DNA from 3 places in the Bradyrhizobium sp. BRP20 genome. Region 1 is predicted to be linked to each of the others. Evidence: riboswitches for the same ligand, from Rfam matches in the RefSeq annotation. Region 1 holds a riboswitch; each other region holds the start of a gene.
What was found. Region 1 has a riboswitch for cobalamin ahead of I6F33_RS20085 (TonB-dependent receptor). Riboswitches for the same ligand answer to the same signal wherever they lie in the genome.
Positions count from the first base shown of each region.

Region 2: it holds a riboswitch for cobalamin, as region 1 does, so the genes downstream of both, I6F33_RS30780 (ribonucleoside-diphosphate reductase subunit alpha) here and I6F33_RS20085 (TonB-dependent receptor) in region 1, are expected to answer to the same signal.
Region 3: it holds a riboswitch for cobalamin, as region 1 does, so the genes downstream of both, metE (5-methyltetrahydropteroyltriglutamate--homocysteine S-methyltransferase) here and I6F33_RS20085 (TonB-dependent receptor) in region 1, are expected to answer to the same signal.

Region 1 is NZ_JADYVY010000008.1:89,355-97,221, reverse strand. It holds gene I6F33_RS20105 (energy-coupling factor ABC transporter permease) at 1-527, shown strand, start outside; gene cobF (precorrin-6A synthase (deacetylating)) at 573-1,322, shown strand; gene cobT (nicotinate-nucleotide--dimethylbenzimidazole phosphoribosyltransferase) at 1,328-2,380, shown strand; gene I6F33_RS20090 (histidine phosphatase family protein) at 2,387-2,959, opposite strand; cobalamin riboswitch at 3,032-3,234, shown strand; gene I6F33_RS20085 (TonB-dependent receptor) at 3,347-5,704, shown strand; gene I6F33_RS20080 (PepSY domain-containing protein) at 5,717-7,153, shown strand; gene I6F33_RS20075 (hydantoinase/oxoprolinase family protein) at 7,617-7,867, shown strand, end outside.
Region 2 is NZ_JADYVY010000017.1:107,993-115,859, reverse strand. It holds gene I6F33_RS30785 (ribonucleotide-diphosphate reductase subunit beta) at 1,090-2,163, opposite strand; gene I6F33_RS30780 (ribonucleoside-diphosphate reductase subunit alpha) at 2,154-4,097, opposite strand; cobalamin riboswitch at 4,201-4,355, opposite strand; partial or broken gene I6F33_RS30775 (IS5/IS1182 family transposase) at 4,481-4,627, opposite strand; gene I6F33_RS30770 (N-acetyltransferase) at 5,058-5,699, opposite strand; gene I6F33_RS30765 (ISAs1 family transposase) at 6,891-7,867, opposite strand, start outside.
Region 3 is NZ_JADYVY010000018.1:37,414-45,280, forward strand. It holds gene I6F33_RS31015 (hemerythrin domain-containing protein) at 287-886, shown strand; gene metE (5-methyltetrahydropteroyltriglutamate--homocysteine S-methyltransferase) at 2,154-4,499, opposite strand; cobalamin riboswitch at 4,602-4,805, opposite strand; gene I6F33_RS31025 (nodulate formation efficiency C protein) at 5,813-6,595, shown strand.

The DNA.
Region 1 (7,867 bases):
CCGCTCTCGTCTTCGTCTTCTTCGAGATCCTGCCGCACTTTCCGGTTGGGGTATCAGAGGTGCACTTCATCCTCGGCTCGACCTTGTTCCTGCTCTTTGGTGCTGCGCCCGCCGCCTTCGGCCTTGCATTTGGCCTGCTGCTTCAGGGCATGCTGCTGGAGCCAGTCGATCTGCCGCAATACGGCATGAACGTCACCACGCTTCTGGTGCCGCTGTTCGCGATCCAGGCGATCGCCAAGCGGATCATTGCCCGCAACACCGCCTATGTCGATTTGAAGTACGGTCAGGCGCTGGCGCTTTCGACGACCTACCAGGCCGGCGTGATCGCATGGGTGGCGTTCTGGGCGCTCTATGGCTCCGGCTTTGCGATGAGCAATCTCGCCAGCGTCGGGACGTTCGCTGCCGCTTATGCGCTGGTGATCGTGATCGAACCGCTCGCCGATCTCGCGGTGCTGGCGCTGGCGAAGTCGCTGCGCGGCGTCACCGCGCCCGGCCTCGTCACCCCGCGCCTGCACAACGCGGCGTAAGAGATCAGCGATGGGCGGCCGGTGTGGCCGCCCATCGCGCTCGCGATGCTAACGCTCTCTCTGATCGGCATCGGTTGCGGCGATCCCGCGCAGCTCACGCGCGCCGCCGTTGACGCCATCAACGCCGCCGATCTCATCCTGATCCCGCGCAAGGGGACTGCGAAATCCGATCTCGCCGATCTCAGGCGAACGATCTGCGCCGGTGTGCTCACCAACAAAACGACGCGCATCGCCGAATTCGATCTTCCCGTGCGCGATGCGACCGAGGCGGACTACCGCAAGGGCGTCGACGATTGGCACGATGCGGTGGCCGCGATTTGGTCGCAGACGATCGCTGGGCATCTCGAAGATGAGGGCAAGGTCGCGCTGCTGATCTGGGGCGATCCTTCGCTCTATGATTCTTCGCTGCGCATTGCGCGGCGGCTCGACCCATTGCCGACAATCGAGGTCGTGCCTGGGATCACCTCGATCCAGGCGCTGTGCGCGGCGCATGCGCTGCCGCTCAACGACATCGGCGAGCCGTTTCTGGTCACGACGGGGCGGCGCTTGCGCGAAGGCGGCTGGCCGCAGGGCGTCGATACCGTCGTCGTGATGCTCGATGGCGGCACGGCGTTCCAATCGCTGGATCCAGAAGGCCTGCAGATCTGGTGGGGTGCCTATCTCGGCATGCCCGATCAGATCATCATGTCCGGCGCGCTGGCTGAACTGGGCGCGCGCATTGCCGCCGTGCGGCAGGACGCACGCGAGCGGCACGGCTGGATCATGGACAGCTACATCATCAAACGCAGGCGTTGAGCAGCATGCTTCCCGAATGGGTTACCCAGAACTGCCCCGAGGTCTCCGCTGTTCATCGCGAGGCGGCCATTGCGCGGCAGGCGCAACTGACGAAGCCGACCGGCGCGCTCGGCCGGCTCGAGCAGCTCGCAATCGAGCTTGCGGGCCTGCAGGCCACCGAGCAACCGCGCGCCGCGCGGGTGCCGATCATCATCTTCGCCGGCGACCACGGCATCGTCGCGCAGGGCGTGTCGGCCTATCCGCAAGCCGTCACCATCGCGATGATGGCGAATTTTGCTGCCGGTGGCGCCGCGATCTCGGTGCTGGCGCGCGAGCTGGGTTCGAGCCTCGAGGTGGTCGACGCCGGCACGCTGGCCGAGGCGCAGATCGCGGGAATCGTCACCGACAAGCCGCGCAGCGGCACCCGCGATTTCAGTGTCGAGGCTGCGCTCACGCCCACGGAATTGGCCTTCGCCTTCGAGGCCGGGCAGCGCGCGGTGGTGCGCGCCGAGGCCGGCCGGCCTGATCTCTTGATCTTCGGCGAGATGGGGATCGGCAACACCACGACCTCAGCTGCGATTGCTGCGAGCCTGCTCGGTGTGAGTGCCGACGAGATCGCGGGCAGCGGCACCGGCGTCGATGCGTTGGGCCGCGCGCACAAGGTGCGGGTGATCGATGCGGCGATCGCGCATCACGGCGTTGCGGGGGCGTCACCCGAAAAAATCCTGTGCGCTGTAGGCGGCCTCGAGATCGCGGCGATCTCGGGGGCGATCGTTGCGGCTGCGCAACGCCGCATTCCCGTGTTGCTCGACGGCTTCATCGTCTCGGTGGCGGCGCTGGCAGCAGTGCGCCTCAACCCGTCCTGCCAGCCGTTCCTGTTGCCCTCGCATCAATCGGCGGAGCAGGGACATCGGCTGGTGTTGCGCGCGCTGAACGTGCAGCCGCTGATCAGCCTCGATCTCAGGCTCGGCGAAGGATCGGGGGCCGCGATCGCGCTGCCGCTGGTCCGCTCGGCCTGCGCGCTTCACAATGGCATGGCGACGTTCGCGCAGGCCAATGTGCCGGATCGGTCGTCTTGATGCGGCTCAAGCCACGCGCTGGTTGACCGACACGACGCGCCAATCGCCCGCCAGCCGGTCGATCCGAGTCAGCGACAGCGGATCGACGACGAAGCGCAGCGCGGCTTCCGGTGTGAGATCGAGCGCGATGCAGAGCGCGGCCCGAATGGTGCCGGAATGGACGACTAGTGCCGCGGGGCCTGCGCCAATCTGCGACAGGCCGAGGCGGACGCGGGCGACCTGATCCGCAAAGCTTTCGCCGTTCGGCGGCCGTCCGTGCGCGGGATCGCGCCAGACCTGCGCGTAGGCCTCGCCGCCGGTCCCGGCGAGCTCGTCATGCCGATGGCCGGTCCAATCGCCGAAATCCTGCTCTCCGAATTCGCTGACCAGCTCCGGTTCGAGTCCCAGGGCGCGCGCCGTCTCGACCGTGCGCCGCGATGGGCTGGCATAGCCGGCGACATCCGCGGGCAAGAGGCGCCTCAGGGCCGCCAATGCAGCGTGATCGCCGAGGTCGGCCCGCGCATCGGCCGCATGGATCGTCCCGGGCACGCCCGCGACGGCCGCATGCCTGATCAACCAGAGGAAGGTCTCGCCTTCCATGCTCATCTCCAAGGAAGTTGGTTGCTGTGGCCCCAACGCCGCAACTGGCACATTGACTCTGTCTTGGTGGTAATCCTAGATGCTCACGACGGTTTTCCCGAGAGGGAATGAAAAGGGAATGCGGTGCGGGGAAAATGTCCCCAATGCCGCGGCTGCCCCCGCAACTGTAAGCGGTGAATCCTTCGTCACGAGCCACTGGGTCCTCGGTCCCGGGAAGGCGACGAAGCGGTCACGACCCGCGAGCCAGGAGACCTGCCGTCAGCCGTGGTCACACGCGAAGATGTCGGTCGGGGAGTACAGACATTCGGCTTCATCGGACGGCTAAGGCCGAAGGTGAAACCTCGTTCGCTGTGACGTGCCACTGACGTCATACCGAGGTTTTCACCTGTGTCTTCCATCCGTATCGCACGACCGCGCCGCGTCCTGCTGGTTTCCGCCGCGTTCACGTCCTTTGCCGCTCTTGGTCCGCCTGCCGCTCTGGCGCAGCAGGCCCGAGAGCCGCTGCCGCCCATCGAGGTGTCGCCCGCCCAGGCCCGCAAGCCGGCCAAACCGGCAGCAGGAACGGCGCAGAGCGCGCGCCGCGCGGCAGCGCGCAGGCCGGCGGCTGTATCCGCAGCGCCAAGACCCGTCACGCCGGATTCGACGCCGCAAACGCCGCTCAACTCCAACGCCGTTGCCGAAAGCGCCTCGCGGCTCGGCCTGACGGTGCGGCAGACGCCCGCGACCGTCGAAGTTGTCTCCGCCGAAACCATGCGCGAGCAGGGCTATCGCACCGTGTCCGAGGTGGCGCAGGGCGCCGCCGGCGTCACCTCCGGCGACAACCCCGCCGAACCTTCCGCCTTCTCGATGCGCGGCTTCACCAACAGCCAGATCAACACGCTCTACAACGGCATCAAGATCGGTCCGCAGAACATGACCTCGCGGATCGTGGATACCGCCAATCTGGAGGCGGTGGAATTCCTCAAGGGCCCGGCCTCGCTGATCTCGGGCGAGGGCGCCGCGGGCGGTGTCATCAACTTCGTCACCAAGCAGCCCCACACCGGAGCTGTCCGCAACGAGGCCGATTTCTCCTGGGACTCGCTGAATTCGTTCCGTGCCCATTACGGCTCCGGCGGCAGCACCAATGTGCAGGGCCTGGACTATCGCTTCGACATCAGCCGTTCCGCCCTCAACGGCTTTGCCGATGACACCAATGTCAAGACGTTCGGCACGTCCGGCCAGCTCAACTACCGTGTTTCCGACAGCCTCAGGATCTGGGGTGCGGTCGAATATCGCGAAGACCGCTCGAAGGCCTATTGGGGCGCGCCGCTGGTGCCGATCACCTTCAGCGGCTCGCATGCGACGACGGGGATCGTCTCCGGCAATTACGTCTCGAATTACAACGGAACCAATCTCGGTGCCGTCACCATCGACGACCGCACCTTCAACACCAATTACAACGTTCTCGATAACCGCAACGTGGCGCAGGAAGTGTGGCTGCGTGGCGGCTTCGAGCTGAAGCTCGCGCCTGACCTCACGCTGAAAAGTCAGGCCTATGGCTATGGCGCGGAACGGACCTGGTTCAATAACGAGATCGAGGCGTTCAATTCCACCACGAACCTGGTCGATCGCGAGCGTTTCTATGTCGCCCACAGTCAGCGACTGGTCGGCAACATCACCGACCTGATCTGGGACACAAATATTGCGGGCTTCGACAATCGGCTCGTGACGACGCTGTCGTCGAGCTATCTCGATTTCGTCAGGCCCGGCGCGGCAAACTTTCCCGGCGATTCCGTCTCGCTGGTCGACCCCAACCGCGGCTTCTACGGCCTGCTCACGACACAGCAGCAGACCGCGCGCATCGACAACGAGGCGCTGTCATTCGAGGACAGGCTCAAGCTGACGCGCAGCTTCGCGCTGATCGGCGGCCTCCGCGTCGAGCATATCGGGCTCGACCGCAATTCGACCGACCAGAACGGGATCGTGAAGGCGGGCTTTCCATTCACGAAAGACTGGGCACCGGTCACGGGGCGCATCGGCTACACCTGGGAGGCCGTTCCCGGCCTCACCTTCTTCAGCCAATACGCCACCGGCGCCGACGTCGCAGCCAACAACATCTTCCTGCTCTCGCCCACCCAGCCGCTCGATCTGACCACCGCGCGCACCTATGAGACCGGTGTCAAGCACCTGTTCTGGGACAATCGGGCGGAGTGGTCGTTCTCGGCCTATGACATCCTGCGCAAGAACGTCTATGCGGCCGCCGGCGGCATGCAACTCAACATCGCCGGACGACAGGAGTCGAAAGGCGTCGAGCTTGCCGCCTCGATACGCCCGATCGAGCCGCTGCGGCTGTGGGGCAACATCGCCTATGTCGATGCGCGCTATGCCGACTACAATTTTGCCGGCGGCTCGTTCTCCGGCAACACGCCGCCAAACGTGCCGCGTATCGTCGCCAATGCCGGCGCGTCGTATCGCTTCTTCACACCATGGCCGGTGGAGCTTGGCATCACCGGCCGTCATGTCGGCGACCGCTACAACACCGACGCCAACGTCGTGACGATGAAGGCTTACACCGTGGCCGACGTCTACGCCTTCGTCGACATCCCCAAGACGGCGTTCAATGCGGTCGACCAGGCCCGCCTGACCTTCCGTGTCCGCAACATCACTGATAAGCGCTACGCGATCTGGGGCGATCCGTTCTATCCGGACCAGATCCTCCTGGGCGCGCCGCGCACCTATGAAATATCGGCCGCGTTCAAATGGTGAGGCCCTGAGCGCATGATGGGCGCGATCGTCCTCACGCATCGCTGGCTCGGCATCGCGTTCTGCCTGCTGTTCGCGATGTGGTTCGCGAGCGGGATCGTCATGCACTTCGTCCCGTTTCCGTCGCTGACGGAAGCGGAGCGATTTGCCGGACTTGTGCCGGTCGATCGCGACGGGACGAGGATCTCGGTCGCGGACGCCGTTGCGGCGAGCGGGATTGCCGATGCCACGCGTGTTCGGCTGATCCAGCGGAGCGATGGACCGGTCTACGTCGTCTCGGGCTCCGCAGGTTCGCGAGCGGTTCGCGCCTCCGATGGAGGAGACGCGTCGGTGACATCAGCCGATGTCGCGCTCACCATCGTGCAAGCTTATTCACGTCAGCGCGGGCTCGACGCGCCGCGCGCCGCGATCGTCGCGCGGTCGGACTACGATCAATGGAGCGTGCCGAACGGTTTTGATCGGCATCGCCCCTTGTCTCGCGCCGCTCTCGGCGATGCCCCTGGAACGGAGGTCTACGTTTCGTCGCTGACCGGCGAAGTCGTCCTGGATACGACGCGCAGCGAGCGCGCGTGGAACTGGGCCGGCAGCGTGCTGCACTGGATCTATCCGACAATTCTGCGCAGCAGCTGGGCGCTGTGGGATGGCGTGGTCTGGACGCTGTCGCTGCTGGCCCTAATCGCGGCATTGCTTGGTGCGGTGCTCGGAATCGTGCGTGTGAAGATATGGGGACGCCAGCTCTCGTCGCCCTATCGTGGCTGGCACGCCCTGCATCACATCATCGGTCTCGTCGCGACCGTGTTCGTGCTGAGCTGGATCTTCAGCGGCTGGCTGTCGATGGATCACGGCCGCCTGTTCTCGCGCGGGCAACTGACTCCGACAGAGGCCGGCGTGGTCGATGCCGCCCCGGATTGGCGAGACGCGTCGTCGCTCGATCCGCAGCCAATATCGCCGTTGGCCCGCGAGGTCGAATGGTTCGCCTTCAACGGCCATGTCTATCGGCGCGACCGGGTTGGTCTCGGCCGTCAGGCGTTGATCAGGGCAGGGGACGCGCCGCGCGATGGACCGGCGTCATACCTGGATAGGCAGGACATCGGCGACCTGATGGCGCGCCTTGGCACCGGCTGTGCCGCACCGTTCCTGCTCGCCGGCAACGACGACTATCCGGCGCAATCCGCACTTCCGGGGGGCCCCGTCTACCGGACGACCTGCGGCGATCTCTGGTTCGATGTCGATGCTGCCGATGGCAAGCTGCTGCAAAGACTGGACCGGTCGCGCCGCGCCTATCGCTGGCTTTACAGTGCGCTGCACACGCTTGATTTCCCGATTCTGCTGGCTCATGCGCGGCTGCGTGACGCTCTCATTGTCGGGCTCTGTACGCTCGGGCTGATGTTCTCCATCACAGGCATCGTCATCGGCTGGCGGCGCTTGCGAGCACGGCTGGCGAGCGCATAGCCAGTCGCGAAATCTCCGTACCCGGCGCGACCCGTTCGGCGCGCCGGGTTATCCACCAGCGGCCGGTGATGTCCTCGCTTACCGACCGTACAATAAAGAGAGGCTGAGCCGACCTGCGTGCATAGCTCTTGGTCAGTGCTGTCTCCCGCACCGCCGACCGATCGCCTGCAAAGTAGACAAACGGCCTTGTGCGATCCGATTGCAGTGCAACGGGCGCTTCTATTTGCCTCGAAGAATCCAAGGGTGCGCTGCACATTTTGACTTCGCGGCCTTCTGCTCTCTGCGCGAGCAGCGCTGCACGGAAACGTGCAGCCGATGCTGCGCCGCGCAAGGCCGGTGGCTTGCTAGCGCTTTGGTTTGCGACAACTCTGACCCTATCCCGCGGCCATCGCTCTGTCGCACGCTCGCACGTGATGGCATGACAGGGAATGATGATGAACGTCACGCGTAGCTGATTGTGCAGATGAGCGATCCCGGCAATCATTGGGAGGTCGGCACCGATATCGGTGGCACCTTCACCGACATCATCGCGATCCGGCGCGATTCCGCGGAAGCGCGAATTGCGAAGGTGCCGTCGCGCCCCGACGCACCGGTGCAAGCGATGCTGGAGGCGATCGAGGCGGTCGGCCTGCGCAAGAGCGAGGTGAAGCGCTTCGTCCACGGCACCACGCGCGTGACCAACGCGATCGTCGAGAACCGGCTGCCGAAGGTGGC
Region 2 (7,867 bases), on a different contig from region 1:
GCGCTATCGGCTTCTTGTCGGTACATCGGCTCGAGCTGGTTAGGCGTGGTTCAAAGGAATCTGGCTGATCTGGTTATGACGCAGCGCCACGGCGAAGATCGCGGCGAACTCAAGCGTGCTGCCGTGGTCGAACGCCAGCCGCTTAGTGGCTGGCTGCGCCGATTTCCCGGACCCGTGCCTCCACCTGCATCACCGTCGGCTTTTCGGCCGTCGGAGAATGATGAGGCAAAAAATAGTTTTGTCGACCGTCGTAGTTAACCCGGCCCTCGCTTAGGGAGACACAGGTCATCGATTACAATCGTTCCGGTCGGCCGCACTGGCCACCTCGGACGAAAGGCCGACGAGCGGTCGAAGCGGCGCTCGTGCGAGGGTGGGACATAACGTCGACGACGTGATGGCTTGCGTCATCGTCGCTGCCGATCTCTGCGCCCGATCAGCCTGCCGAACCCCCGCTGGCGCGGATCAATTGGGAGCGCCTCGGAGAGCGGATGCAAAATCTCCAGAGGTGGATCGGCAGCGCTGAAGCGGAACTCTTGTGCTAGGACAGAAACGCGGCTGTCATCCGAGCCGCATTGCCAGCGTCTGCTCGTAGTAGATCACCTCCGCGAAGCCACGGCCGAGGAAGACCGTCAGTGGGTCGGCGACGAAATCAAGCGCGAAGGGGGATGAAGAACAAATCGGTTTGCCTGATCCGACCGGGCTGCAATGAAGATGCCCCCCTTTGACAGGGTTGCCCTCTTTACAACTTCCGATTGCGTGATAGTAATCCCCTCTAGCCCTACGAGGGGGGCGGCCGTGGCGATCATCGAGAACATTCGTCTGCTCAAGGGCGTAGCCGTGTTGCGCTGATTTACTTCATGAGACCCACCTCACCGACCTGCGGAAATACTGTAAACCCTAGCCGCCATCAGCAATGGAGCGCATGTACCGGCTTAACCCAACAAACCATCTGTGTGTCCGGTTTTGTCGCGCTGCAATCAAGACGCCACGATGAGGAGGTCCGGTTCTATGCCTTTGTCATGCTGGCGGGTGACGGCGACGACTACCGGCGCCTGCCGCTGTCAATGCCGCTAGCATGAATAAAATGGGCTAGATACGGCCGAAAGTCGCCCACACCCCGTCTTCGCCGTCCCAGCTGCCGCGGCTCGCCGCCTTGGAGTACTCCGTGGCGCGCTGCTCGAAGAAATTGGCGTGCTCGACGCCATTGAGAATCTCGACGAGCCACGGCAGCGGATGCGCCTTGAGCTGGGTGAACCCGCCCTCCTTCGCCTCGAAGAAGCCGAAGACCGGGGCAATCCGGAGTTGGGCCAGTCGCCAGTCGGCGACGTAGCGGACGTAGGCGTGGATATGCTCAGGCAGCATGCCCTCGATCTTGCCAAGACCGAAGGCGAGCTCGACGAAGTTCTCCTCCAGCTTCACCATGGTCTTGGCGACGTCGACAATGTCGTCGCGGACGGAGCGCGTCACCGCGCCGGTTTCGCGGTGCCATTCGTGAAATAGCTTGATGATGCCCTCGCAGTGGAGACTCTCGTCGCGCACTGACCAGCTTACGATCTGTCCCATGCCGTTCATCTTGTTGTGGCGTGGGAAGTTCAGCAGCATGGCGAAGCTGGCGAACAAGGCCATGCCTTCGGTGAAGGCGCCGAACATCGCCAGGGTACGGGCGACATCCGCCACGCTGTCGACGCCGAACTCGTGCATGTAGTCCGCCTTGGCGCGCATCTGCGCATAGCCGCGGAATGCCTCGAACTCGGTCTTAGGCATACCGAGCGTCTTGAGCAGCAGGGCATAGGCGTCGATATGAACCGTCTCCATGTTAGTGAAAGCGGCCATCATCATCTGGACGGTGAGTGGCTGGAAGAGCGGAATGTACCGCTTGAAATAATTGTCGCCGACCTCGATGTCCGACTGAGTGAAGAAACGGAAGATCTGGGTGAGCAGCGCGCGCTCGCTGTCGGTGACGCGGTCCGAAGCCCAGTCGTTGAGGTCGGCGCCGAGCGGCACCTCCTCGCCCATCCAGTGGGTCTGCTGCTGGCGCTTCCAGAACTCGTAAGCCCAGGCATAGCGATCGACGTCGTAGCTGCCGGTCGAGTCAAGGAGGCCGACGCGTCCCTTGCCGATCAACGTGCGCGGATCGGCGCGCGACAGATCGATCACTGACATGCGAGGCACTCCTCATAGTCGGTGCGCTGCCGCGCCGGCTGCTGCGTCGGCGTTGCATCCCCGGCAATCTTGCCGGCGAACGCCGCGCGCGAGATCGACTTTGATCGACAGTAGTAGAGGCTCTTCACCCCACGCTTCCACGCCGTCCAGTGCAGCATGTGGAGGTCCCACTTATCGACGTCGGCCGGCAGATAGAGGTTGATCGACTGGCTCTGGCAAATCAACGCGGCGCGGTCGGCGGCAAGCTCGACGATCCAGCGCTGGTCGATCTCGAAGGCGGTGCGAAAGATCGCTTTCTCGTGCTCCGACAGGACGTCGAGATGGGCGACCGATCCGTCGTGCGCGATGATCGACTCCCAGGTCGCCGAGGTGTCGGCGCCTTTCGCGGCCAGCACCTTAGCGAGGTGCGGATTGCGCACCGAGATGGCGCCGGATAGCGTCTTGTGGGTGTAGATGTTGGCCGGGATCGGCTCAGTGCAGGCGCTGGTGCCGCCGCAGATGATGCTGATCGAGGCGGTCGGCGCGATTGCGATCTTGGGGCTGAAGCGCGCCATCACGCCGCGTTCCAGGGCATCCGGGCACGGGCCACGCTCGCGAGCGAGCGCCACGGATGCCGCATCGGCATCGCGACGAAGTTTTCGGAACATGTTCAGATTGAATGACTTGGCCAGGGTACCCTCCATTGGAATGCCCTTGGCCTGGAGAAACGAGTGGAAGCCCATGACGCCGAGGCCAACGGAGCGCTCGCGCAGGGCGGCGTAGCGGGCACGCTTCATTCCGTCCGGCGCCACCGTGATGAAGTGCGTGAGCACGTTGTCTAGGAAGCGCATGACGTCCTCGATGAAGCCGGGCTCCTCATTCCACTGGTCCCAGGTCTCGAGGTTGAGCGACGACAGGCAGCACACCGCGGTGCGCTCCTCGCCGCGATGATCGATGCCGGTCGACACGGTAATCTCGCTGCACAGGTTGGAGGTCGAGACCTTGAGGCCGAGCTCGCGCTGGTGCTTGGGGAGCGCACGGTTCACGGTGTCGATGAACAAGAGATAAGGCTCGCCGGTCTGCAGCCGGTTCTCAAGGATGCGTTGCCACAGCTGGCGGGCATCGATCTCGCGGACAACCTCGTTAGTCTTCGGGCTGCGCAGAGCGAATGCGGTGCCGGCGCCCACGGCACACATGAACTCGTCGGTGACGTTGATGCTGTGATGTAGGTTGAGGCTCTTGCGGTTGAAGTCACCAGACGCCTTGCGGATCTCGAGGAACTCCTCGATCTCGGGATGGTGGATATCGAGATAGACCGCCGCCGAGCCGCGCCGCAACGAGCCCTGGCTGATCGCCAGCGTGAGGCCGTCCGTGACGTGGATGAACGGGATGATGCCCGAGGTGACGCCGCCCCTCGCCTTCTCGCCGATTGAGCGAACATTACCCCAGTAGGTGCCGATGCCGCCGCCATTGGAAGCAAGCCAGACGTTCTCGTTCCAGGTGCCGACGATGCCTTCGAGCGAGTCCGACACTGAGTTAAGGAAGCACGAGATCGGAAGGCCGCGCGTCGTGCCGCCGTTGGAGAGCACCGGTGTGGCCGGCATGAACCACAGCCGAGACATCGCATCATATAGACGTTGGGCATGCGCAACATTGTCCGCGAAGGCGCAAGACACTCGGGCGAACATGTCCTGGAGGCCTTCGCCGGCGAGCAGATAGCGGTCGGTCAGCGTCAGCCTACCAAACGAGGTCAGCAGGTCGTCGCGCGACCGATCGAGCGAAAGGTCAGACGGAGTTGGCGATCGCGCGGGGGGCCTCGGCAGGGGAGCCGGCAATGCTGGGGGCTGCACAAGACACAGTTCAGGTGTGGTAGGCTTTGCCTGCGCTGAGGGCTGCCGCACACTCGGCAGCTCAATGAGATGACCATACTGATCGAAATCGTAAGACGCCGACATCGGCAACCCCGTGATATTTGGGGGCTGGGACCGTGCGGACGACTTGCGAGGAGACCCGGCCAATGTCCCCGGCTGCAAGCGACCCACCGGGCACCCCGCCCGAGGACATGGGTTCTGTCGCGGTAGGTTTCCTGGCTCGCGGGTCTTCCCAGCGCTGTCGCGCTAATGCCTCGGAATAGCCGCTGCCGGCACAATGGGTTCCCCTTAACTCCGTGCCACCATATATGCGAATTGAAAACCACGACGACACCACATATAGAAGCCGTTGCCCAGACTCGTCAAGACGGCACAGTCAAGTTAACCAGTTGGAGCAGCCCCGAGGTCGAGGTTCGAAATTCGCCGAGCGCCTGTCCTGAGAGCCTCACTCAAAAAGCATAGATGTCTCAAGGCCTGGCCAATCGGCGAGTTAGGAGCCTCAGATGGGCGACGAGCGGCCAGGCGAGCTCGGTAGCGGCGGAACCTTCGAAGTCTTTGCAGAGATGCCGACATCTGCCGAGCCACGCAAAGGTGCGCTCGACGACCGAGCGCCTGCGATCGGCCAAGATGTGCTCAAGCCTTTGGAAGTGGCGTCGCAAATTCTCCAACAGGGGAACAGCAACCCTGGACATCCTGAATGTTGGCATCGATCGGTTCGCGGTCCGCGAATTGAGTTGGGCCGGATCGGGTTTCGGTAGCCATACGCGTCTCGCCATTCATCGCTTTCTGTGGCCCTTAGATCAAAAATTGTCTGGAGCCCGACCGCAATCGATGCAGCCGCCCGTGGCAATGTCCCACGCTTAGTGGATTTGACCCCGCCAGCTCTCACATCAGACGTGCCAACTTTGCCGAAGAGGCGATTCGTATGCTTTTCGCAGGCCGGGCGAGCCGCCTCACGTGCTCAGTTGTCTGGCCGCGAACATAAGCCGTCCTGACCGAACGCGGTCATGTCAGGTTATTGGCAATCAATCCTAACGGGATGAGCTATGCTTGAGTCTGGGTGACGAGCCGATCCGGCGGCGCGGCCTTGCTGGGTGGGAATGAAGCCGTTCGCAACATTGGCGTGAGCGGCGGCGAAGAACCGTGTTGTATCTCACCAACGACCTTGAAGCCGTGACGTTGGTAAAAGGGAATGTTTTCAGGGTTCGAGCTTTCGAGGTAGGCAACAATGCCGTTCTCATCGCATCGTTGAAGGGCGTATTTCATCAGCAACGTGCCAAGCCCTTTTCCGATCCAGTTCGGATCGACGGCAATGAGCGGCAGATACCAATGTGGCTCGTGGGGACGATGTTCGGCCATTCTCCGCCGCAAGTGTGCCATATCCTCGGTAATCTCCGGGCGCAGGGATAGCGCCATGATTGCATCCAATGCCTCCTCGTCTTGCTGCACGTTGGGAGGCAGCCACAGGGCCGCGCCACGAATCTCTCCCGCGACGTAGGCTGTGCCATGTGCAAATGCTCGGCCCCCACAGGCGTCAATGAACTGAGGCATGCTCCTAAGGTATTGCCTTGGGTCAGGCCAGCTCCAACGCATCAACGGATCCGCGGCAAAGCCGAGCACAATGGTCCAGACAGTGCTTGCACGAATGTTTGCGTTCGCAGATCTGATATCTGATTCTTCTGTCATGATGTCGTTTTCGGGGCTCTGTTTTGGCATTGGCCTTCCAAGGAGGAGCATGGCATCGACACATCTGACGGTGAGCGGAATGGATGCACCGACGGGGACCCGCCGGGTGCATTTGGTTTCCCTTCCGAGATCTCCGCCTGTCTCAGACGGCTGACGTTGACGGCCACTTCGGACGAAGGCTCCTTGGTCGGCAATGCTTGGATCTACATATTCCTGGCGGGCTTCTGCGCTTCCACGCCCTATCTGGAACCCGCCCCGCCCTTCCCAAAGGAAGCTCCGACGTTCTCAAGGTCGACACGGTTCGGGTGCAACCGTCCGCGAAGGGAATGACATGAGGACGCCTCTGAGATTGCAAGTGCGAAGAAGTCAGGGCATGGCGAACATCGGGCGATGGCTGCCTGAACCGGGCTCCGGCACGAGCAAACAGCTTGCCAGGTGTCGCGCGTCGAGGTCCAGACTAGGCAAGGAATCATCACCTCGTCTCGTATTGAGTGGTTCTCGTAAGTTTCTTGGTCAAAACACATGCTAAGTGCGAAACCTCCATTGCCAACGTCGTGTCCGCGGCCACCGGCAGAGAGAGCTTTCGTCTGCGAGAGTCATATGCGTAGTACAGCGGCTTTCCAATTATCGCATGTTGTCTGCGCTCCTTGATGTTCTTGTGTCCAACAGCTCTCGGCGCATCATCGCCGCGATTCGCGATTGTCGGATCAAGGCAACGCGACTGGATACCACGACGCTGCCGCCGTGGACCTACTGGACAACGCAACTTGGGATCGCGCGAGAGCTTTCGTGCCTTGATTGATCGTCAGACGTGTCGATCGCTCGCACAACGGCGTTAGCTCTATCGAGCGAAAACGTTGCTGTCGTGCCCTCGTCGAACTTGACGCCTAGGTCAGTTGTATCCGCCGCGATCCTTGCCATAGTGGGAAAGACAGCAGGCTGACGTAGTTGCGTGAGTAATTCTCGTAAAAGAGGTTTTTGGCCACAAGCGTTGATGGCTTCGTAGGACTTGTTCCAACTCACTCCCTGATCGGAACGGTTTGGAAGATTTCTTGGCGCTGGTATGCTTGCCACACCGGGTCCGAGATCCACGTGGTGAGTCATGCTGTTTCATTCTGTCTTGGAAAACTGTAGTCGCCGGGGCAGCATATCAGGAGGCATTGTAGCGAAGACCTCCCCAGAATGGTAGGGCTATCGCATATGGGCAAGAGCGCTGAGAAGGAAGTCATTATTCCATCTGGCTTCGAGCATTTTGTGGCTGGTGCGCACGGGGCCTGGTGTCGCCTGCAGTGTATTGATGGCCAGCTTGCGGATAGCTGCGAGGTTTTCGGCGGCATGGCCCTTGCGACTGCGGCATGCGTCCTCGTCGAACAGAACGTCGAGAACCCAGTGCAAGTTATTCTCGATACCCCAATGGGCACGCACGACCTCAAGCAGTTTCTTGGCAGGGAGCGGACGCGATGCCAGAAAGTATCGTACCGTGTGCTTGGCGGCTTTGCCGGTATTGGCCCGCCAACTGTCGATGCGGCCAACGGCAGCGATGGCTGGGAAGCCGTATTGCTTCGCCAATTGCGGTGCCGAGGTAACGATGGCCTGCCGACGCTCGGTGCGGCCGTGGGCGGTTGTCCTCCGCTGGCTCGCCCGCGCGGGCTTCCGGGCGGTGTCGACGAGCGCCTTCGCCGCCTTGAACAGCCGGCCGCGATTGCTCTTGATCGCCAACACGTAGTGGACCTTGCACTTGCGGATAGCCCGCTCGGTGTCGGGTCGGCAATGCAAGGCATCGGCGGTGACAACAGCGCCGTCCAGATCGAGCAGAGCCAGGACTTTGAGAACGCCGGCAACCTCGTTGCGGTTGGGAGCCTTTCCCTGAGCCAGCGCCATGCGCGTGCCGGCCGCCCAGACGTTGACCATATGAAGCGGCGTGGCTCGCCGGCCACGAGTGAAGGCTCCTCGCAAGGCCTTCCCGTCAATACTGACCACGCCCTTGATGCCGAAGCCCTTGCTGAACTTACGCAAAACGGCTTCCAGCCCCTTCGGGTCCAGCGCGCGGAAAACGGTGCTGAACGTATCGTGGCTGGGAATGCCGTGTCTAAGCTCCAGGAACCCTCGCAACAGCTCCTCTCGACCCCTGCCGAAGAACTCGAACTCGGTACAGTTCTTGGCGCCAG
Region 3 (7,867 bases), on a different contig from region 1:
CTCACTCCCAATAGCGAGATCTACCGCGAGGACGAGGCAGCCCAATACCTCTATCAGGTGGTTTCGTGCGCTGTGCGGTCGTGCTGCGTAACGACGGACTGCCCAGGAGCTTTGTGCAACACTTCAGCTAAGTTGATTTACGCCAGCTCAAATTGAAGCGCGCTACTTTTTGCGTCGAATGGCGCGGACAAATCGCAGCCCCGCGAAGGACACCGAATTCGGCTTGGGCAGTCTTGCAAATGGCAGAATCGCTTCCAGCCTAGATTGTGCCTCCAGGAACACCGCAATGATAATCGATCTTCTGCTTCGAGAGCATCGCAACATTGATCTTCTTCTGGTCGCTCTTCAACGCGAATTGGAGATTTTTGAGAAGGGGATCCGCCCCGATTATGAGGTCATTCGCGCGATTATCAGCTATTTCGAGGTTTACCCCGAGGTGTACCATCATCCACAGGAAGACTTGATTTTTTTCAAGCTCAAGTCTCGCGATCCGGAGGCAGCTGCAATCGTGGGCGATCTCGCGCTTGAACACCAGGAAGTCGTCGACCGTTTGCACCACTTCGCGCGAGCTATTGACGCTATTCTCGCCGATCGTGACCTCTTTCGGCAAGACGTCGGCAATATCATACGCGACTTTATAGTACGCGAGCGGCACCACATGATGTGGGAAGAACGAGATTTCTTTCCCGCCGCTCTGAAGGCTCTCTCGGCTAAGGATTGGACCGAAATCGCTTCCGCCCTCACGAATGATGGAGATCCGCTGTTCAGCGAGACAGCAGCAGCGACTTCCGATGCGCTAAGAGCGCATATTCTGCAATTGGAGCAAGAAGCTGAGGCCGAACGGAGCTCGGTCGCGTTGTCGTCCGCCAAGGCCGGCAATCCGTGACACAGCGCCGAGACGGACGGGCCGTATTGATCGCGGCCGTTTGACAGCAGGAAGTGGACCTCATGCTCATTCTGTCGAAAGAAAATGGGGGTGCTCGCGGGCACGTAGGCTGCCGCACCCCCAAAATGGCTTCTGCGCAATGTGATCGCTTCCTCGACCACCGGCGCAAACAGCATGGCCGAGCCTAGCTGAGCTCTGGTTCCGGCACCACAATGTAAACCTCGCAGGTCTGTCAGTTGCGCAGTGATATCGCGCGAAACGGACGCCTCTCATGTCCGCCGACCGATGAGGACGGACGATTGCCGCCGCGCGGGTGCGGCGAAGCACTCCTTGAGCCCCGCCCCATACGCTCTGAGACATCCGGCCGCAGCCGGTCCTACTCACTGCACGCGAAATGCGAGGCACTGCCAGTCCCGGGTACGTTCAGCACCAACAGCAAGGCGCTGGACGTGGATCGCCACGACCAGTTCTGGCGCAATTGGATTTCAACAAGCTATGGGGATCCGCATCGTAAATAATGCTCGTTCCTGACGCGTGTCCGCTTCATCGCGATCCTACATACGTGTATGCGGCGTGCAGCATGCCCTCCCATTGGCCTTGGAGCGGCCATAGGCATCGGCGACGCTCCGGTAATTAGGTCCAGAAACCTCTGTTTGAGATCTATGAGCGGACCATGCGGAGGGTGTCACGAGCTTGATGATGCCGCGGTGCCGATAGGGTGCTCCTCAGCGCCCAAGCCGAAACCCGACTATCGGGTGGAACCGGTCGACCAAGGACTGCCTTAAGCAAGGTTCAAATTTAGCAACCGCTTATGCATTGGATAAGCTTGCGAGATCCATGGAGCCGGGCTTACGTCGCCCTAATCGAACATAAGGCTCCAGGCAGGAAAGCGCACCGAGTTTGCTGTTGGTGTCCTGCGGCGACCGCCCGGCATGCCCCCTCGCTGCTATCGTAATCGTGCCGACGTGCTCATGAGCGACAAACCTTGGTGTAGATTCTAACTCTCAGGCTATACGGTCGCATACCACGGCATAATTGAGCTACGCTGAGCTTGTGCTTCAACTCGGCTCAGATTTTCGGCGAATGTCCTCGCCGTGATCGAACTGGCGGCTTCGCCGATGGAAGTCCGCGCGAATGCGTCAGCGTCGCTCCTCCCAGACTTTCGCCCGGCCCGCTAAGCGGGGCGGGGCATTTTTTATGTTCCTAAGGCTCCCGCGCAAATGACCACAAGCGGATCAGCTTTGTCGAAAAGAGACCGAAGCCCGGATCAACGGCCTCGCGGATCGAATGCAGCGCGCAGTTCGCGGGCGGCAGCGACCATGTTCGCTAGTGCTGGCCGAACCTCCTCCCATTTGCGCGTCTTCAGGCCGCAGTCTGGATTGATCCAGAGCTGCGAATCCTGCAGCCGCGTCCGAGCCAACACCATCAGCTCCTTCATTTCGCCTGTCTCGGGAACGCGTGGAGAGTGGATGTCGTACACGCCCGGCCCGATCTGATTTGGATATTCGTAGTTCCTGAACGCGTCGAGTAGTTCCATTTTCGAGCGCGATGTCTCGATCGAGATGACATCCGCGTCCATTGCAGCGATCGCACCAATGATGTCGTTGAACTCCGAGTAGCACATATGCGTATGAATTTGCGTTTGATCGGCGACGCCCGATGAACAGATGCGGAAGCAATCGACGGCCCAGTCGAGATAAGCCGCCCACTCCGATCGACGCAACGGCAATCCTTCGCGGACTGCAGCTTCGTCGATCTGGATCATGGTCGCACCAGCATTCTCGAGATCGCGGACTTCGTCTCGGATCGCGAGCGCAATCTGGCGGCAGACCTCGCTTCTGGGAATATCATCACGAACAAAGGACCAGTTCAAGATCGTCACCGGTCCGGTCAACATCGCTTTCATCGGCTTCCTTGTTAGTGATTGCGCGTAGCGCCACCAGTCCACGGTGATAGGCTTCGGCCGTGCTACATCGCCAAACAGGATCGGTGGCCTGACGCAGCGCGAGCCGTAGGACTGCACCCATCCGCTCTTGGTAAATACGAAGCCGGCGAGTTGCTCGCCGAAGTACTGCACCATGTCATTGCGCTCAAACTCGCCGTGCACGAGGACGTCAAGACCGATGTCCTCCTGCCAACGTACGGCGCGCGCAGTCTCCTCCTTGAGGAACTTGTCGTATTGCTCGTCGCTTATCGCACCTCGCGCATGCGCCGCACGGGCATTCCGGATCTCTGTGGTCTGCGGAAATGATCCGATCGTCGTGGTAGGAAAAGCCGGTAGTCCGAATCGATTGCTTTGGATCTCGGCCCGACGGGCAAATGGGCTCGCGCGCCGACACATGGTCTGGTCGATCGCTCTCATCCGGACAGCGACATTGGCATCACGGATTTTCGGCGAAGTCCGGCGAACAGTCGCGGCACCTTCCGACTCGGCAAGAGCTAACGCAACATTCTGGTCGCCTGCGAGTGCACGCGCTAGGATCGCAAGCTCCCGCATCTTCTGGACCGAGAAAGCAAGCCAGCTCTTGACGTCGGAAGCGAGCCCGGTCTCGAGTTCAACATCGACCGGCACATGAAGCAGCGAGCAGGATGGGGCGATCTGTACACGATCCTTGCCGAGCTTCGCAATCGCGGGTTCGAGCCGCTGGCGCAGCGACGACAAATTCGACCGCCATACATTCCGACCGTCGACGACACCGAGCGACATGACGAGATCACTTCGGCCGCCAGCGATGATCTGGTGCAACAACTGTGGCGCTCGAACCAGATCGAGGTGCAGCCCGGCAACTGGCAGGCTCAAGGCGGTGTCCAGATTGTCGCCGAGGTCGCCGAAATAGCTGGCAACCATGATCTTGATCGCCGGCCCCTCCTTGGCGAGCCGGTCATAGGCATGTCGCAAAGATTTTCGCGTCCCCTCATCCAGATCAAGAACTAGGCTGGGCTCGTCGAACTGAACCCAATTTGCCCCACGTTTGGCCAATTCCTGCATAACCTCGATATAGGGCGGTATCAGTTCATCCAGTAGTGAGAGTGGCTGGAACGTGGGATCGGGACTCTTGCCGAGCTTTAGGAATGTGACCGGCCCGATCAGGACGGGGCGGGTCTGAAAGCCAAGGGCCTTGGCTTCCTCATACTCCTCGATCGGCTTGCGAGAGCATAGCCTGAAAGTCTGTCCCCTGTGAAACTCGGGGACCATATAGTGATAGTTGGTGTCGAACCACTTGGTCATCTCCTGCGCGGGTGCGCCAAATCCGCGCGGTCCGTGACCGCAACTCGCATCCTGGTCGTCGCATTGTGAACCGCGGGCCATGGCGAAGTACGTCTTGAGCGAAACGGATTCGGCTTTCGAGGCGTAGATCTCCGGGATGGCGCCAACCATGACACTTGTGTCGAGCACCTGGTCATACAGCGAGAAATCGTTCGATGGAATGACCGTGACGCCGATAGATTTCTGACGGGCCCAGTTCGCGGCACGCAGGCCAGCTGCGTCCTCGAGCAACTGCTGTTCGCTGCTTTTTCCGGCCCAGTAGCTTTCTAGAGCGAATTTGAGCTCGCGCCTTGGACCGATGCGTGGCGTTCCGAGCGTGGCAACAGGAAGGGAGAGAAGAGACATAGCGTTAACCCCATGTTGGGGGCAAAGGCCATGGCGGACGCAGGCAGCGGAAGTCGCGCGGTGCGACGGCTGCTTGGCGCACCACCGGGACACCCCGCCCGTGGACGAATATAGTGTCGGGGCAGGTCTCCTGGCTCGCAGGTCATCGCTGCTGTCCGGCCTTCCCGAAGCCGCGCAGGCTTCAGTGACATCGTTGGACAGCGGCTCGCCGCTCACAGTTGCGGGGGCAGCGCCGGCATATTCACCGGCTTCCCTCTTAGCTCCGGATCAAATGGAAACCGGAGAACCTCGACGACTTGGATTATCGGCAAGAGAAGTCTTCCGTCAACCTCTCAGATTATGTCTCAAGCTGATGCTGCGACATCTGCTACGCGAATGACCGTGCATCTCTACCATTGAGCTGATGTAGAAGTGCCCTCCAATCAGCGATATCGCAATGAGCATCGCAGGGCGCATGGCAGATCGGTGGAAGGGACAAATGCGGCTTGTGCGGTCGGGATTGCTGCCTCGAGCAGAACGCATTTGTCGCCAGTCCCGGCTTCCCAGCGGTTCGAGCACGTGCGCCATCCAGCCACCTTCTCGACCAACAGATCCGTGTTGAATAGGCCCAAGACACCTGGCTAAGCCAGCAACATACCCGGGCAGCACCTTTGATTTGCGGTGCCAGCCACACCCCAAATGCTCGGCGAAGATCGGCTTGGCGCCGTTCGCCATCGAGTACAAAGCGCGCTGCCTGAGGCTGTTCTCGACCTCCGGAGCGCCGCACGTCTCGAAAGGAGCGCCAAACGCGCCATGGCCCCTTGGCCGAAAGTGCCCGAAGGCATGGCAGAGATCGAAAGCCCACATTCCGGCAACGATAACCGAACCACACGGTTCAATGACGGCAAACGTGCTGCCACTTCTCATCAGGAACTTGGCACCGAGGCGTTCCGCTGTGTCGTCGAACATCCGGTGCGTGACGGGATGCATAAGCCGCGCTGGAGAGGTTGAACGGAAACATCGAGACATGCGCCAGTCGGAAAGTCGACAAAGAGGACGCAAAACCGGTGCGAATTGCCGTCTATTATCTGGCACGAAGAATGCACGTCCTCTGCATGCCCAGTCCTCCTGCTGGGCATGTCCAGCACAGCAAATTGAGGCTGTCGGTGGCAGTGAAGTTAGCGGCGCGTGACATAGAGGGGAGCGCCTGCTCGCACGGGAAAACCAGTGGTCGCCCCGTCGCGTCGCCGCTAACTTCTTGCGCTCGCGCATAACAGGTTGAAGGTTGCCCGCTCTAGAATTGCGTGTGGATGAGACCGGATAGGCCGACGGTTATGAAGAAAACGTCAGGAAGACGCGCGCTATGGCTTTGGCTCAGTCGATCCCTGATCTGCCTGGCCGGGCTGGCTGCGACGAGCAACACTGTTCGCGCTAACGACAGCCCCCTTGTCGAAAGAGTCAAGTCAACGTGGCGAGCGCAAGACGGTGAGACAATAGAACAAGTTATCTCCAACGTCTCGAAGGTGGCACAGTTCGTCCCTCGGATGTGGGGCGTCGCTGAACTTGACCAAAATGAATATGTTTTTGTTTCTTGGACCAGGCACCGGGATGATAAATCAGACGAAGAGTACGTTATCACCTGGAAGGCCGCGCTCGACGGGACGATTGAACTTGCGTCGTCCTATGCGAAGCCAATGGAATTGGGCTGGCGCGCCTTCGCGCTCTCGTTGATCGCCAGTGAAGTCAAGGATGGCGAAAGGGACGCAAATGTTGGCTTTCTGCATGACCCGGCCAACTTCAACTTTGTGACGACCATGCAAGGTCGGCTCGGTGATCTTCTGCGGCAGGGCAGCTGCACTATCGTAGATCCTGTTGGAGTGGACTACTTGCCGAAGCAGAATGACAAGCCGACCGAGAAAGGTGATCTGTGGCGCGTTTTGCTTGTGGTGAACTGTAATATCCCAGGGCCCCGCTATTTTACATACAACGGGGTCATCACTTTCGAGAAGAGTGAAGGACAAGATTGGGAGCCGCAATCCTCCTTTGCCAAGCGTATCGCGGCTTTTCCTCCTGGCTCCTGGTTCGCTCGCATGGAGCCAAAGGAACGGGAGGATTAGAAGGGAGCGAAAGGCCTCGGTAAATGATCGCGCAGAGCAAGATCGCGCCGTAGCTCCTGCAGGGCCGAACGCCTCAGAGCAACGGCAAGACTATCAGCTCTAAACTTACCGGTGTTTACACCTTGAACAGTCGCGAGCTTTCCCGCGGCCTTCAGCCGGCCATCGAGAAAATGGGGCAGCACGATTACCTCCGACTCTTTCTGCGAGGAGTCGAGCTCAGCGGCGCGTGCGCCTTGCGAGAAGCGGCTTGACCTCGGCGCACCCCACGCAGTGGAAGGACACCATTTGCGAGAGAACCAGCTCTCTACGCCATTCTTCACGGGACTGGGCCATCCGGCGTGCGAACCGCGCATCACGCGACTGACTGGCACCCGCAAGAGCGTGACCATTCCGAGGCCGAGGTGGCACGCGGGATCGACTGCTGCGACGAAACCGGTTAATAGGGTAATGGGGCAGTGTTAGCGGCCCCGGCTTGACCACCGGTCCTTCGAGTGCCCTCAACGAGGAGCCGGAGCCGTGCGCGAGGCATCGAAGACCGGACTGAGTCGCCCGCTAGATTTCCTCGCACGCATTCGTCTGCGCATCGTAGATCCGGATTTGAAGCATGGGAAAACGCTTCTTTAGTTCTGCTCCACCTGCCCTGGCGCCGTCTTTGGTTGCGAATTCAGCTCTGAGTCGGCCATCCACTTCAAGCGCGTAAGAAGAGACGGGCAATTCCCGGGGGGCTGAAACCATTTCATTTCCATTGGGTAGTGAGGTGGCTCAGAATGATGTGTAGCTTGAGTCGGCCATACCACACCAGAGCTACCTGCTCGGATGCCGCGATGGGCCTACCCATTTGTGGATTGACGCCTCGCACCGAATGGCATCAGGACGGCACTCGCGATCGTCCGAACACGCGGGCGGCTTACCCCTCGCCGGTGCGTATACGAAGAAGCCACGGCTCCACATGGTTGTCCTTAAATTTCCCTGGCGCAAACGCATGCCCTCATGCCGGGCTTGCTGGGTAACTCTCCACACGAGAGTACGGGGAAGCGTACAACGAAAGAGCCGGCCGCCAGTCGCGCCGACCGGGTCATGAAAAACCCGGGCCTTCTCCGAACGGGGCCGCGGCACTACCCGACCATCCCGGCTGGCTCTCAAGAGAGCTCCTGGTTTTCTGCGGTTTGCGCAAACGATACCGATTCAGTTGCGCTGCGAGCGTTGAGCTGGACTCCGTGGCGCCTTTCGTCCAAATCTCAGATAGGACGCGAGACCAGATTTCTTTCGAAC